One region of the Anaerostipes amylophilus genome, then DNA from elsewhere that is predicted to be linked to it. Evidence: predicted binding sites of a transcription regulator. Region 1 holds the regulator's gene; the other holds the start of a gene.
The links. The regulator Rex, encoded in region 1, represses fermentation and respiration genes when NADH is low (regulators of the CRP and FNR family bind a similar motif). The targets are predictions, from matches to a motif close to ATTGTTAANTANTTAACAAT.
Positions count from the first base shown of each region.

Region 2: pflB (formate C-acetyltransferase) is a predicted target of Rex. The motif match lies at 3,605-3,624, and genes of this name have one in related genera.

Region 1 covers NZ_JAOQJG010000003.1:174,670-182,043, forward strand. Annotated here, with positions in the region: gene hemW (radical SAM family heme chaperone HemW) at 1-101, shown strand, start outside; gene OCV53_RS05290 (S8 family peptidase) at 106-1,008, opposite strand; gene OCV53_RS05295 (glycosyltransferase) at 1,118-2,134, opposite strand; gene abc-f (ribosomal protection-like ABC-F family protein) at 2,192-4,093, opposite strand; gene OCV53_RS05305 (redox-sensing transcriptional repressor Rex) at 4,243-4,899, shown strand; gene acpS (holo-ACP synthase) at 4,921-5,283, shown strand; gene OCV53_RS05315 (bifunctional ADP-dependent NAD(P)H-hydrate dehydratase/NAD(P)H-hydrate epimerase) at 5,280-6,755, shown strand; gene alr (alanine racemase) at 6,739-7,374, shown strand, end outside.
Region 2 covers NZ_JAOQJG010000002.1:409,578-416,951, reverse strand. Annotated here, with positions in the region: gene OCV53_RS04500 (hypothetical protein) at 1-101, opposite strand, end outside; gene pflA (pyruvate formate-lyase-activating protein) at 453-1,205, opposite strand; gene pflB (formate C-acetyltransferase) at 1,228-3,480, opposite strand; gene OCV53_RS04485 (phosphoribosylaminoimidazolecarboxamide formyltransferase) at 3,778-4,956, opposite strand; gene OCV53_RS04480 (IMP cyclohydrolase) at 4,989-5,702, opposite strand; gene OCV53_RS04475 (LL-diaminopimelate aminotransferase) at 5,976-7,190, opposite strand; gene OCV53_RS04470 (ANTAR domain-containing response regulator) at 7,200-7,374, opposite strand, start outside.

The DNA of each region.
Region 1 (7,374 bases):
TTATCAAAGAACAAGGAGATCGAATCTTGCTGACACAAGAAGGGATTCTTGTCAGTAATCAAGTTTTATGTGAATTTTTGTTTGATGAAGAATCAAGTTAAAATTTTATAAATCCATTAATTTTTTTAAATTAATCCTCCCCCAGCCCTGATGGTGCCTGGGGGTTTTTAATTTGTCACAGTTTTTACGAAGCTTCATTTTTACATCTTTATTTGTATAAAAAGGATACTTTTCGAGTAATAGAGCAAGTGAACCAGAAACAACCGGGGTTGCCATGGAAGTACCACTTTTTAAAGTATAACGGTGATTTGGAGCACAGGAAAAAATATTAGTTCCAGGAGCAACAACGTCTGGTTTCATAACACATGAGGAGGTTGGACCACGACCAGAATATTGAACTTTAAATCCGCGTCTGCCGATCATTGGGGAGGTATCATCACTTGATCCAATGGTAATGATCTTTGGACTGTTTCCAGGAATGGAGATACTGTGAGATTTTGGTCCGTGATTTCCACCAGCAATACATACGATCAGGCCGTCATCCCATAATGTGTTAACATGTGTTAATAATTCTATGGAAGCAGGGCTTTCTTCTGAAGCAGAACTTCCAATTGAAATATTGACAATGCGGATGTTATAAGAGTTGTGATGTTTATGAATCCAGTCCAGTCCTTTTAAAAATGCACTTTGAACCCCATTTCCTGATGCATCTAATACTTTTAATGCTATAATATGAGATTTTGGAGCGATGCCAAGATAGTCAGAATCAAAGACCGCAGAAGAAGCAGCAATTCCTGTAATATGAGTTCCGTGTCCGTTATCATCATAACTAAAAGATCGATATTGTACGAAATCTATGAATTCAGCGATACGGCTGGAATATGGAGCAAAATCTTTATGAGGGAAAAGTCCGGTATCAAGATAAGCAATGCCAATGCCTTCTCCTAAAAAACCATGCTGGTGTGCAAGATCAGCATGAATCTGTTTTGAAACAGAAGCTATCATCATTAAAATCCTTTCTGTCTTTATTGTTAGAATACGCAGAACACGTACATATGGAAACAAAAAAGACCCGCAAAAACGAGTCTTTTGAGTGTATAGTTTAAAATATAAAAAATTAGTTAAAACCAATAAATTTGCGGGCTGCTTTATACATACCGATCGTGGCTTTTCTTCCAACATATCCAGGAAGATTGACAGCACAGCTTGTGATATTGTGACGAATCTTGCGATATAATTTTTTATCTTTTCCGTATAAGTATTTCCATAATTCTTTTCTCATCTTTAAATGCTCTTTTGTTCCAGATTTTACTGCGATCACGGAAGAAATACACATGATGATAGAAAGATAATGTTTCATATAGCGTTCTAATGGTTTGCTTACAAGATTAAACTGTGCCATATAATCGATCATGATGTAAGTAACTTTAAACTGTTGATCGATACGTTTGATCATGTTTGCTTCATTGACAGACTGGTCATCACGTCCGATAAAATAGCGGTAGAAGTTTACATCAAGATAATACATCGTTTTTACATATGGCAGTGGTTTAAATACATAAATGTTATCAACGTAAAATGTATGTTCTGGAAGCTCTAACTGGCATTCACGAAGCAGGGCTGTACGATAGATGACAGAATGCATTAGAATATACTGGCTGACAGGGAAACGTCCGACATCATCCCAGCAAAAGATCTTGTCTTTTGGAATTGCGTGACGATAGTGGATCACTGTTTTTTTCTTAGCACCCTGTTTTTCATACACATAATTGGAAAGCAGCATATCAAGAACTGTTCCTTGTTTGTAAAAAGTAGAGAGTGTATCAAGAATTTCGCCATAAGCATATTCATTTACCCAGTCATCGCTGTCGACAACTTTTAAATAAATTCCTTTTGCATTTTTGATTCCTGTATTAACGGCACCACCATGTCCTTTATTTTCCTGATGGATAGCACGGCAGATATCAGGATATTTTTTTTCATATTCATCGGCGATGGCAGCTGTATTGTCAGAAGAACCATCATTGACGATAAGAATTTCAACTTGGTCTCCTCCTGGTAATAATGTATCAATACAGTGTCTCATATATTCCTGAGAGTTGTAACAAGGTACAACAAAGGATATTAATTTCATAAAAACCTCCTGTTTAAAATACGATTAACATTCTTATTATATATGTTTTTTGATCAATTAGCAAAGAGTTTCCCACTCTTCATAAAGTTCTTCCAAAGAAGAAGTGATCTCTGCCTGTTTGTTGCTAAGTTCCATTAGTTTTGCAGGATCAGAAGCATTTTCAGGTAAAGACATGGCTTCGGAAAGTTCTTCTTGCTTTGTTTCAAGGTCGGTGATCATATCTTCGACTTTTTTCAGTCTGTTCTCACGTTTCCTTTGCTTTGCCTGTTCTTCTTTTTGTTGTTTCCAGTCAAGTTTTGCTTCCGTATCAACAGAAACAGCGGAAGTAGAAGCAGCATTTAGAGCAGCCTTTTCTTTCTCTTTCTGTGCGATATAATCTTGATAATTACCAGGATATGAAGTTAATCCGTGGTCAGAAATTTCCAGAATTCTTGTTGCTGTTTTGTTGATAAAATAACGATCATGTGAAACGTACAGAATCGTTCCAGTGTAAGCGTTCATTGCTGATTCAAGGATTTCTTTTGACTGAATATCCAAATGGTTCGTCGGCTCATCAAGAATCAGAAAGTTTGCATGAGAAAGCATTAATTTTGCAAGGGAAACTCGACCTTTTTCGCCACCACTTAAAGAGGAGATCGGACGGAATACATCTTCTCCATAAAATAAAAATGCTGCAAGTGTATTACGGATCTTTGTATTGTTCAGGTCAGGATAGGCATCAGAAATTTCATCAAAGATGGTTTTAGAATCATCTAAGTTATCCTGTGCCTGATCGTAGTAACCGATAGAAACACCTGCACCAAGAGTGATCGTTCCTCCGTTATTGCTGATCTTTTTGCAAATGATCTTTAATAAGGTGGTCTTACCAGTTCCGTTTGGACCGATTAGGGCAACGCGTTCTTCACGAAAGATATCTGCACTGAGACCTTCAAATAGAGGTTTGCTTCCAAATGATTTTGAAACATCTTTTAATGTAAGAACGTCATTTCCACTGACTACTTCTGGCTCAATGCTAAGACGCATGTCTGCATTATATTCAGTTGGTTTTTCTAAAACTTCAATTTTGTTTAAAGCTTTCTCGCGGCTTTCTGCTCGTTTGATCGATTTCTCACGATTAAACTGCTTTAATTTTTTGATAACTTCCTTTTGGTGTTTGATCTCTTGTTGCTGGTTTTTATACTCTTTTAGACGGATTGCTTTGATCTGGTCGCGTTTCTCAATAAATGTAGTATAATTTCCATCAAACAGCATGGAATGCCCTTGGTCGATCTCCATAACTTTATTGACAATTTTGTCAAGAAAATAACGATCATGAGATACAATGATCACGGCACCTTTATAATGAGATAAATAATTTTCAAGCCATCTGATAGAATCGACATCCAGATGGTTTGTCGGCTCATCAAGAAGCAGGATGTCTGGATTCTTAAGAAGAAGTTTACCAAGAGCAACACGAGTTCGCTGCCCTCCAGATAAGGTATTGATCTCTTTTGAAAAATCTTCTTCGGAAAATCCAAGCCCTTTAAGGATTCCTGTGATCTCACTTTTGTAAGCAAATCCATTTAACTGTTCAAATTTATGAGTTGCGTTTGTATACTGGTTCATTTTCTGCTCCAGTGCATCACCGGTCAGATGCTTCATTTCTTGTTCATATGTACGCATCTGTTCATCTAGTTCAATGACTTCCTTCTTAACGGAGAGAAGTTCATCAAAGATCGTATGATGAAATGTATGATCCTGATGTTGGGCAAGATAGCCGATGCTGGCATCCTTTTTTAAAGAAATTTCCCCATCATCACTGGAAATTTCTCCAATCAGTATTTTTAAAAGTGTCGATTTTCCGGCACCGTTATATCCGATGATTGCCAGCCGGTCGTTTTCATTTAAGTGAAATGAGATATTCTGCAAGACAGGTTTTTCAACAAAAGTTTTGCAGATATTCTGGCATGATAATATCATTAAGATACCCCTTTCCAATTTTTTATTGACATTATTTTTCAGAATACCATATTTTTTGAGAAAATGAAATAATTTCATGATAGAAAGATTGACAGTTATTAGACAATCTTATATAATTATAAACAGAATAAAGATTTTGGAGGAATAAAATGGCAAACTCAGGTAAGAATATTTCTTCAGCAGTTATCAAGCGCCTTCCAAGATATTTTCGTTATCTTGGTGCATTAAAGGCAAGGAATATTACAAGAATATCTTCAAAAGAATTAAGTGAACAGATGATGGTAACAGCATCTCAGATTCGTCAGGATCTTAATAACTTTGGCGGATTTGGACAGCAGGGATACGGGTATAATGTAGATAATTTATATACAGAGATTGGCAAGATTTTAGGATTGGATAAGAGAAATGACATGATCATTGTAGGAGCAGGTAACCTTGGACAGGCACTTGCTAATTACCAGTCTTTTAATGAAGATTATGGATATAAAGTTATGGCATTATTTGATGTCAATCCAAAACTGATCGGAATTTCTGTTCGTGGAGTGAAAGTTCTTGATACAGATGAACTTGAGAACTTTATTAAGACACACGGCATCAAGATCGCTGCACTGACGATACCGAAAGATCAGGCACCAGCGATCGCCAAGAAGATGGCAGAATGGGGAATCAAAGGATTCTGGAATTTTGCACCGATCGATCTTCATCTGCCGGATAATGTTACGGTAGAGAATGTCCATCTGGCAGAGAGTCTGATGACGTTAACATATAATGTTCACAATAGAGAAGAACAAGAACAGGAACAATAGGCACAGCAGGTGATAGATGAGATGATTGCTGGAATAGGAACAGATCTTGTAGAGATAGGAAGAATAGAAGAGATGCTTCATAGAGGAAGTCGTCTTACAAGAATTTTTACAACAACTGAATTAGCGTGTGCAAAAGACAATGCTGCGACTTTAGCTGGCAATTTTGCTGTAAAAGAAGCCGTTTCCAAAGTATTTGGAACCGGCTTTTTCGGTATGGAACCATATGAGATCGAAGTATTAAGAGATAAGTTTGGGGCACCATATGTGAAATTATATGGGGGTGCAAGACAGCTTGCGAAGGATAAGAAGATCATAAAGATCCATGTATCGATCACTAATACAAAGGAATTTGCACAGGCATTTGCGATAGGAGAATGCGTATGAAATATGTATTAAAGAATCAGGAAATGCAGACGGTTGATTATGAAACAATTCATGGAATAGGAATTCCAGGGCTTGTGCTGATGGAGAGAGCATCAAAAGCGGTTGCAGACTATGCAGTGCAGATGATCGATCATTCCAAGAGAATTCTGGTAATTTCAGGAATTGGTAATAATGGAGGGGATGCTCTTGCCTGTACAAGAATTTTGCTTGAACAGGACTATCTGGTAGATTATATGATTGTTGGAAATTTGGAAAAAGCTTCAGATGATCTGAAATTACAGCTTCAGATTCTTAAAAATCTTGGATATTTTCCATTAGAAAATGCAAATTTTCATGAATATGACCTTTTGATCGAAGGAATTTTTGGAGTTGGACTTTCCAGAGAAGTTGGCGGTATTTACAAAGAAATGATTGAGCGTATCAATGCATGTGGCAAATCTGTCATTGCAATCGATATTCCGTCTGGTATCAGTGGAGACAGCGGAAAAGTTCTTGGATGTGCTGTTCATGCAGCAATAACGGTCACATTTGGCAGTTATAAAAGAGGACATTTATTATATCCAGGACGTGAATACTGTGGGAATATAAAACTTGTATCCATTGGATTTCACAACCAGACGATTAAAAAATATGCAACGGGATACACATTGGAAGCAGATGATCATTTAATGCCAGAAAGGAAAGCATATTCCAACAAGGGAAGTTATGGAAAAGTTTTGATCATTGCTGGAAATAAAACGATGTCAGGAGCAGCATGTTTTGCAGCAGAAGCAGCATTGCGGATGGGAGCAGGTCTTGTAAAAGTGCTTTCAGATGTACAGAATCGTTCAGTTTTACAGACAAAACTTCCAGAAATTTTATTTGGAGAACGAAAAGATTTAAAAGAATCTCTAAATTGGTGTGATTGTATCTTATTTGGCCCAGGAATCGGAGTTAGTGAAGAGACAAAAGAAATGTTGGAAATGATTCTTGAGGAAGGAACAAAACCATTAGTTATTGATGCAGATGGATTAAATACGATCAGCAGATATGATATGGAAATTAATTATCCATATGGACTGATCTTGACTCCACATCTGATGGAAGCATCAAGACTGATGGCATGTGATATTATGCAAATGAAAGAAGATTTATGTCAGAATGCATATGAGCTTGCAAAAAAATATCATTGCATTGCAGTTTTAAAAGATGCAGCAACTATCGTTGCACAAGAAGGTGATTTGGTGTATATTAATCAAAGCGGAAATGATGGAATGGCAACTGGAGGAAGTGGAGATGTTCTTGCCGGAATGATCACAGGCCTTTTAGGAGGCGGATTAGCTGCTCATGAGGCAGCAGTTCATGGAGTTTATCTTCACGGCCTTGCAGGAGATCATGCAAGATGTGATCTGGGTGCTTACAGCATGATCGCATCAGATATTATCACTCACATAAAGGATGTTACAGGAGGAAGCTATGAATCAGTACTATAGAGTGCATGCAGTCATTGATCTGGATGCAATCTGTCATAATATACAGGAAGTAAAACGTGTCGTTGGAGAAGGTGTCAAGGTAATGCCAGTGATTAAGGCTGACGGATATGGACATGGAGCAGTGCCAATCGCAAAAGAATTAAATAAGATTGGGGTTGATGCATTTGCAGTTGCGATCCTTGAAGAGGGAATCACACTTCGAAATCATGGGATTAAAAAACCAATTTTGATTTTAGGATATACATCAGAATATCAGTACAGCTCATTGATCCAGTATGAGATCGAGCCAACAGTATTTTGTTATGAGATGGCAGAATCTTTATCTAAGATCGCACAGGCTTTAGGAAAAGTTGCAAAGATTCATATTAAACTTGATACAGGAATGAATCGTATTGGATTTAAACCAACACAGGAATCTGTAGAGATTGTTGAGAGAATTTCTAAACTACCAAATATCAAGATTGAAGGAATCTTTACTCATTTTGCATGTGCAGATGAAGCAGATAAGACATCTGCGTACGAACAGGAACGTAAATACGATCAGTTTATTAAATGGTTAGAAGAAAAAGATATTTATATTCCGATCAAGCATGTATCAAACAGTGCATCGATCATTGAT
Region 2 (7,374 bases), on a different contig from region 1:
TATTCTTTTCCATATTTTTGAGCACTTCCATTTTTCACATATGTAGTAATTCCTCTTGTTTGCATTGAATCATCAACTGGCGTTTCTACTTTCTCCGTCATAAATTCTTTATCTGATATGATCTTAACACTTCCATTTCCATCTTTATCATCAAGAATTCTTTCAATATCATTCTCATTATTTTTTTCCAGCTACATCTTTACTAATATCAAGTTTTGGTGATTTTTCATCTATATTTGTCTGCCCAAAAACTGATAATCCACTTGTAACCTTCGCATATCCATTTTTATTGACTCATACATATTCAACACGCTTAAAAAGCCAAATAAAAAATCCGACCCAAGGAAGTCTGGTCAGATTTTCTAGCTTTGTTATGTTTTGTTTTTGTTTTATGTTGGTTAGTCTTAACTAACTGTTATTATAATATCCTATCTTGGATGATTTGTCTACCTTTATTTTTGAGAAGTTTTCTCGATACCAAGAATCTTTTCTGCCTTTGCTACGGCTTCTTCACTTGGTGGCTGTACCCCTTCTAACGGATACTTAATTCCTAATTTTTTCCATTTAAAGAGTCCAAGTGTATGGTATGGCAAGATTTCTACTCTCTTGACTGTCTTTAGTCCATCGATGAAGTGTTTTAAGTCTGCTAGTCCTTCTTCATCGTCTGTTAGGTCTGGGACAAGCACATGACGGATCCACAGATCTACTCCTAGGTCTGAGACTTCCTGTGCCATTGCTAAAATATTGCTGTTTGGACAGCCTGTCAATTTCTTGTGTTTTTTCTCGTCCATTTCTTTTAAGTCTAAGATGACAAGGTCGGTGTATTTCATTAATTCTAACCATTTTGTATGGAATGATTCTTCTTTTGTATATGGATTGGCAGAGGTATCCACGGCTGTGTGAATTCCTTCTTGTTTTGCCAGTTTAAAAAATTCAATTAAAAAGTCGATCTGTAAGAGAGGTTCTCCACCACTAACTGTGATCCCTCCATCTTTTCCCCAGTACATGCGGTAACGCAAAGCCCTCTTTAAGAGGGCTTCAGGCTGCCAGTCTTCACCGCAGTTTTCCTGCCAGGTCTCCGGATTATGGCAATATTGGCATCTCATCCGGCAGCCCTGCATGAAAGCGATAAACCGCACACCGGGACCATCCACAAGACCAAAAGTCTCGATGGAATGGATTTTTCCGGTTATTTTTTCATTCATAATTCTTTTCCACTAATTCAAATTACATTGTTTTATGACATGTTCTGGAAATAACGTCCATCTGCTGTTCTCTTGTTAAGTCGATGAATTTCACTGCATATCCAGATACACGGATCGTGAAGTTTGCATATTCTTCTTTTTCAGGATGTTCCATCGCATCGATCAGTTTCTCTTTACCGAATACGTTTACATTTAAGTGATGCGCTCCCTGATCAAAGTATCCATCCATGACATTTACAAGGTTATTGATTCTTTCCCCATCTTCATGTCCTAAAGCATCTGGGTTGATCGTCTGTGTATTAGAAATACCATCTAATGCCCATTCGTATGGAATCTTAGCTACAGAGTTTAAGGATGCTAATAATCCGTTCTGCTCTGCACCATAACTTGGGTTCGCTCCTGGTGCTAATGGTTCTCCTGCTTTTCTACCATCTGGCATTGTTCCTGTTGCTTTTCCGTATACAACGTTAGATGTGATCGTCAGGATAGATGTTGTAGGTTCAGAGTTACGATATGTGTGATGTTTTTTGATCTTTGCTAAGAATGTTCTTAACAGCCATACTGCGATATCATCTGCTCTGTCATCATCGTTTCCGTATTTAGGGAACTCTCCGTCGATTTCGTAATCAACAACTAATCCTTCTTCATCACGGATTGCTTTAACTTTTGCGTATTTGATGGCGCTTAAAGAATCAACTGCATGAGAGAATCCCGCGATTCCTGTTGCGAATGTTCTTTCAAGTTCTGTATCCATTAATGCTAATTCCGCTGCTTCATAGTAATATTTGTCATGCATATACTGGATTAAGTTTAATGTATTTACATAAAGGTCTACTAACCAATCCATCATAACGTCATATTTCTGCATAACTTCATCATAATCTAAGTATTCAGACATGATAGGTTTGTAGGCTGGTCCTACCTGCTGTTTTGTCTTACAGTCTACACCACCATTGATCGCATATAATAAGCATTTTGCAAGGTTTGCTCTTGCTCCGAAGAACTGCATTTCTTTACCAGTCTTAGTCGCAGATACACAGCAGCAGATTGCATAGTCATCTCCCCATACTGGTTTCATGACATCATCATTTTCGTACTGGATAGAGCTTGTACGGATAGAAATATCAGCTGCATATTTCTTGAAATTCTCTGGAAGTGCAGAAGAATATAATACAGTGATGTTTGGCTCTGGTGATGGTCCCATGTTCTCTAATGTATGCAAGAAACGGAAGTCTGTCTTTGTAACCATAGAACGTCCATCTACACCGATACCAGCAAGATCAAGTGTTGCCCATACTGGGTCTCCTGAGAATAACTGGTTGTAAGAAGGAATTCTTGCGAATTTAACCATTCTGAATTTCATTGTTAAATGGTCGATCATTTCCTGTGCTTCTTCTTCTGTGATGATTCCTTTGTCAAGGTCACGCTGAATATAGATATCAAGGAATGTAGAAACACGTCCGATACTCATAGCAGCTCCATTCTGAGTTTTGATCGCTGCTAAATATCCAAAGTACATCCACTGAATTGCTTCTTTTGCAGTTTTAGCCGGTCTTGAAATGTCAAATCCATAAATCTGAGCCATTTCCTTCATGCCTTTTAATGCTTTTTTCTGTTCTGCTAATTCTTCACGAAGACGGATCACATCATCTGTCATAACACCGCATCCGCAGTTTGCAAAATCATTTTCTTTTTCTTCTAATAAGTAGTCGATTCCGTATAAAGCAACACGACGGTAGTCACCTACAATACGACCACGTCCATAAGTATCTGGAAGACCTGTGATGATCTTGTTATGTCTTGCTTTTTTCATTTCTGGTGTATAAGCATCAAAAACAGCTGTGTTATGAGTCTTTGAATATTTTGTAAAGATTTCATGTAATCTTTCACTTGGTTCATAACCATAGTTACGACAAGATTCTTCTGCCATTTTGATACCACCATATGGCATAAATGCACGTTTTAATGGTTTGTCTGTCTGAAGACCAACGATCTGTTCTAAATCTTTTGTTTCTTCACTAATATAACCAGGTCCGTGAGAAGTTAAAGAAGATACGATGTCTGTATCCATATCAAGAACTCCGCCTTTTTTTCGTTCTTCTTTCTGAAGTCCCTGTAAGATACCCCATAATTTATCTGTTGCTTCTGTAGGTCCTGCAAGGAAGCTTGCATCTCCATCATAAGGTGTGTAGTTTTCCTGGATGAAATCTCTTGTATTGATTTCTTCCTTCCACATTCTACCTTTAAAACCTTCCCATTCTTCAAACTGTTTCATTTTGAAAACTCCTCCATTTCTTGGATCAAAATAATTTCTATTACATTTATAAGTTAGCCTAATCTAACTACTTTTATTATAACAAAATTTAGATTGAATACAATATACCTATCCGATAAATTTTCTCGTTAAATAAATAACAAGTCTTATTTTCGGTACTTTTTTCGTACATGTATCCTATTTTTCTTTGGTAATCTGATTGAAATTTTCTTTGAGATATCATACTGGCAGCAGTCATGAAACCGTGGCTCCTGCCAGTATCTTGTTAATTGATATGTTTTTATGTCTTTTGAAATTCTAGTGATGGAATAATCTGATTCCTGTAAATGCCATTGCCATGTTGTATTTGTTACAGCAGTCAATAACGGCCTCATCTCTGACTGATCCACCTGGCTGTGCGATGTATTTTACTCCACTCTTATGTGCTCTCTCGATATTATCAAAGAATGGGAAAAATGCATCAGATCCTAAGGTAACATCTGTTAATTTGTCTAACCATGCTCTCTTCTCTTCTTTTGTGAACACTTCTGGTTTCTCAGTAAAGATATTTTCCCATGCTCCGTCTGCTAAGACATCCATGTATTCGTCTCCGATATAAAGATCGATCGCATTATCTCTGTCTGCACGGCGGATCTTTTCTTTAAATGGCAGATTCATAACTTTTGGACACTGTCTTAACCACCAGTTGTCTGCTTTCTGTCCAGCAAGTCTTGTACAATGTACACGAGACTGCTGTCCTGCTCCAATTCCAATTGCCTGTCCATCTTTTACAAAGCATACAGAATTAGACTGTGTATACTTTAATACGATCAGAGAAATCTTCATATCGATCAATGCTTCTTCAGGAATGTTTTTATTCTCTGTCACAATATTAGATAATAATTCATCATCAATTGGAAGTTCCTGTCTTCCCTGTTCAAATGTAACACCAAAGACCTGTTTATGCTCTAATGGTGCTGGTGTATAGTTCTCATCGATCTTAATGATGTTATAGTTTCCGTTTTTCTTTGCTTTTAAGATTTCCAGTGCTTCATCTGTATATCCTGGTGCGATCACTCCGTCAGATACTTCTCTCTTGATCAGACGTGCTGTATCTGCATCACATACATCAGATAAAGAAATAAAGTCACCGAATGAAGACATACGATCTGCACCTCTTGCTCTGGCATATGCACATGCTAATGGAGATAAATCTCCCATATCGTCTACCCAGTAGATCTTCTTTAAGGTATCAGACATTGGACGTCCTACAGATGCTCCCGCAGGTGATACGTGTTTGAAAGAAGTTGCAGCAGGAAGTCCTGTTGCTTTCTTTAATTCTCTTACCAGCTGCCATCCATTAAATGCATCCAAAAAGTTGATGTACCCTGGTCTTCCGTTTAATACTTCGATTGGAAGCTCACTTCCGTCTGCCATATAGATTCTTGATGGTTTCTGGTTTGGATTACATCCGTACTTTAATTCTAATTCCTTCATTTTTCTTCTCCTTTGATCTGCTGATTGACTGATTATTTGTTCTTATTTACGATTCTTGTCTCATATTCCCCTGTTGCAATATCAATATAACGTACAAATAGAGATACTTTGTTGTCTTCATTTAAGCTGTTCCAAAGTGTGTTTGTGAAATCATCGATATCTTCTTCGATTCCAACAAATTTAGGTTCTCCCTCGAAGCTTGGAAGTGGATTTCCATCATGCATATATGTATGGATAAAACGTCCTTCTCCTGCGATCGGATTCTCATATGTATATGTGTATCGGTTACAGGATTCTGGATTTCCATTATCACTCTTTAAAATGGACATTGCATAGTGGAATGTTCCGTCTGCAATCTTCATAAGACCTGAGATTCTTGGTGTATAGTTTGGTCCGTCTGGTTCAAACTCACGGCTTCTTAAAGACTGCTCAAAAGTAAGTCCTTTTTCTCTTCCTTCATAAACAGTGTCTGTCTGATCTCCATTCGTAACGATCGTTTCGTCCCCAAGAACACGGACAGGTGCATAGATGATAAGGCTTGGATCTTCTAACTTCGCTGGATCAAATGCCTGTGTGCGGATTCCTTCTCCATCTTCTACAAAAACACGGTTACGACTGTTCTCACTGCGTCCCATGATAAAGTATGCAGTCACCGCTTTCTTTCCATCTTTGGATCTTCCAATAACGATTCCACGTCCTGGATAAGCATTTTCCTTTAATTCCTGAGCAAGAGCTAACTTCTTCATTGGTCTTAAATCTCCTTTTTTGAAAATCTTAATTTATATTTCTTCTATTGTATATAAAAAATGGATTTAATACAAGAAAAATCTCATAATTACAAAATAAAGGACAGGTTTACCGAAATTTTAATTAAGCCTATCCTTTATTTCTATCACTTTTTACATGAACTTTCTTTTTCTACCTTATGATTTATTATAGCCTAAACAAAAAAAGAATGGAACACCCTATTCCTGATATCCCATTCTTTTCTAAATCGCATATTTAATTTAATAATTAAATTACATTCTCTTGATTCGTTCGATCGCTTCAACTGTATTCTCATAGTTACCAAACGCTGTAAGTCGGAAGTATCCTTCTCCGCTTGGTCCGAATCCTGATCCTGGTGTTCCAACGACGTTGGCATCTTCTAACAGATGATCGAAGAATTCCCAAGATGTCATGTTGTCTGGTGTCTTTAACCAGATGTATGGTGCATTGACACCACCAGATACTGTGTATCCTGCATCCTGTAATCCGTTAAAGATTACTTTTGCATTGTTCATGTAGTATCCAACCTGTTCTTTTAACTGAGCTTTTCCGGCTTCAGAGTAAACTGCTTCTCCAGCTCTCTGTACGATGTATGGAGCTCCGTTATATTTTGTTCCGTGACGTCTTGCCCATAACGCATGTAACTGTGTATCTCCACATTTTAAATCTTTAGGGATAACAGTATATCCTAAACGAACTCCTGTAAATCCTGCGTTCTTAGAGAAACTCTTTAATTCGATCGCACATGTTCTTGCACCTTCACATTCATAAATTGTGTGTGCAACGTTATCTTCTGAGATATATGCTTCGTATGCTGCATCATAAATGATCACGCATCCGTTTTTGTTTGCATAGTCTACCCATCCCTGTAACTGGTCTTTTGTGATTGTTGATCCAGTTGGATTGTTAGGGAAGCAAAGGTAAATGATATCTGGTACTTCGCTTGGGAAATCTGGTGCGAAGTTATTCTCTGCTGTACATGGCATGTAGATAACATCACTCCATGTTTCTGTTGCTTTATCATATGTTCCGGCTCTTCCTGCCATAACGTTTGTATCTACATATACTGGGTATACAGGGTCACATACGGCAATCTTGTTATCCTGTGCAAAGATTTCCTGAATATTTCCAGAATCACATTTTGCTCCATCACTTACAAAGATTTCATCTGCTTTGATATCTGCTCCACGATCCTGATAATCATTCTTTGCGATTGCATTTCTTAAAAATTCATATCCAAGGTCTGGTGCGTATCCGTGAAATGTTTCTGCATGTCCCATTTCATCTACTGCTTTGTGTAAAGAGTCAATGATCGCTGGTGCCAGAGGCTGTGTTACGTCTCCAATTCCTAAACGAATAATATTTTTGTCAGGGTTTGCCTCAGAATATGCATTCACTTTTTTCGCAATTGTTGAAAATAAGTAGCTTCCAGGCAGTTTCAAGTAATTGTCGTTAATTTTAAACATAAATTCCTCCTAGTTATGATATATTAATGATTCTTTGATCATTTTTGCCATTTCGATAAGTCCCACACCACTGTTCATACTTCGCTGCTGTATATATGTGTGGGCTTCACTTTCTGTGATCTGATTGTTCTGCATCAGTAATTCTTTGACTTCATCAAGCAGACGGATTTCTTCTCTGGTACGT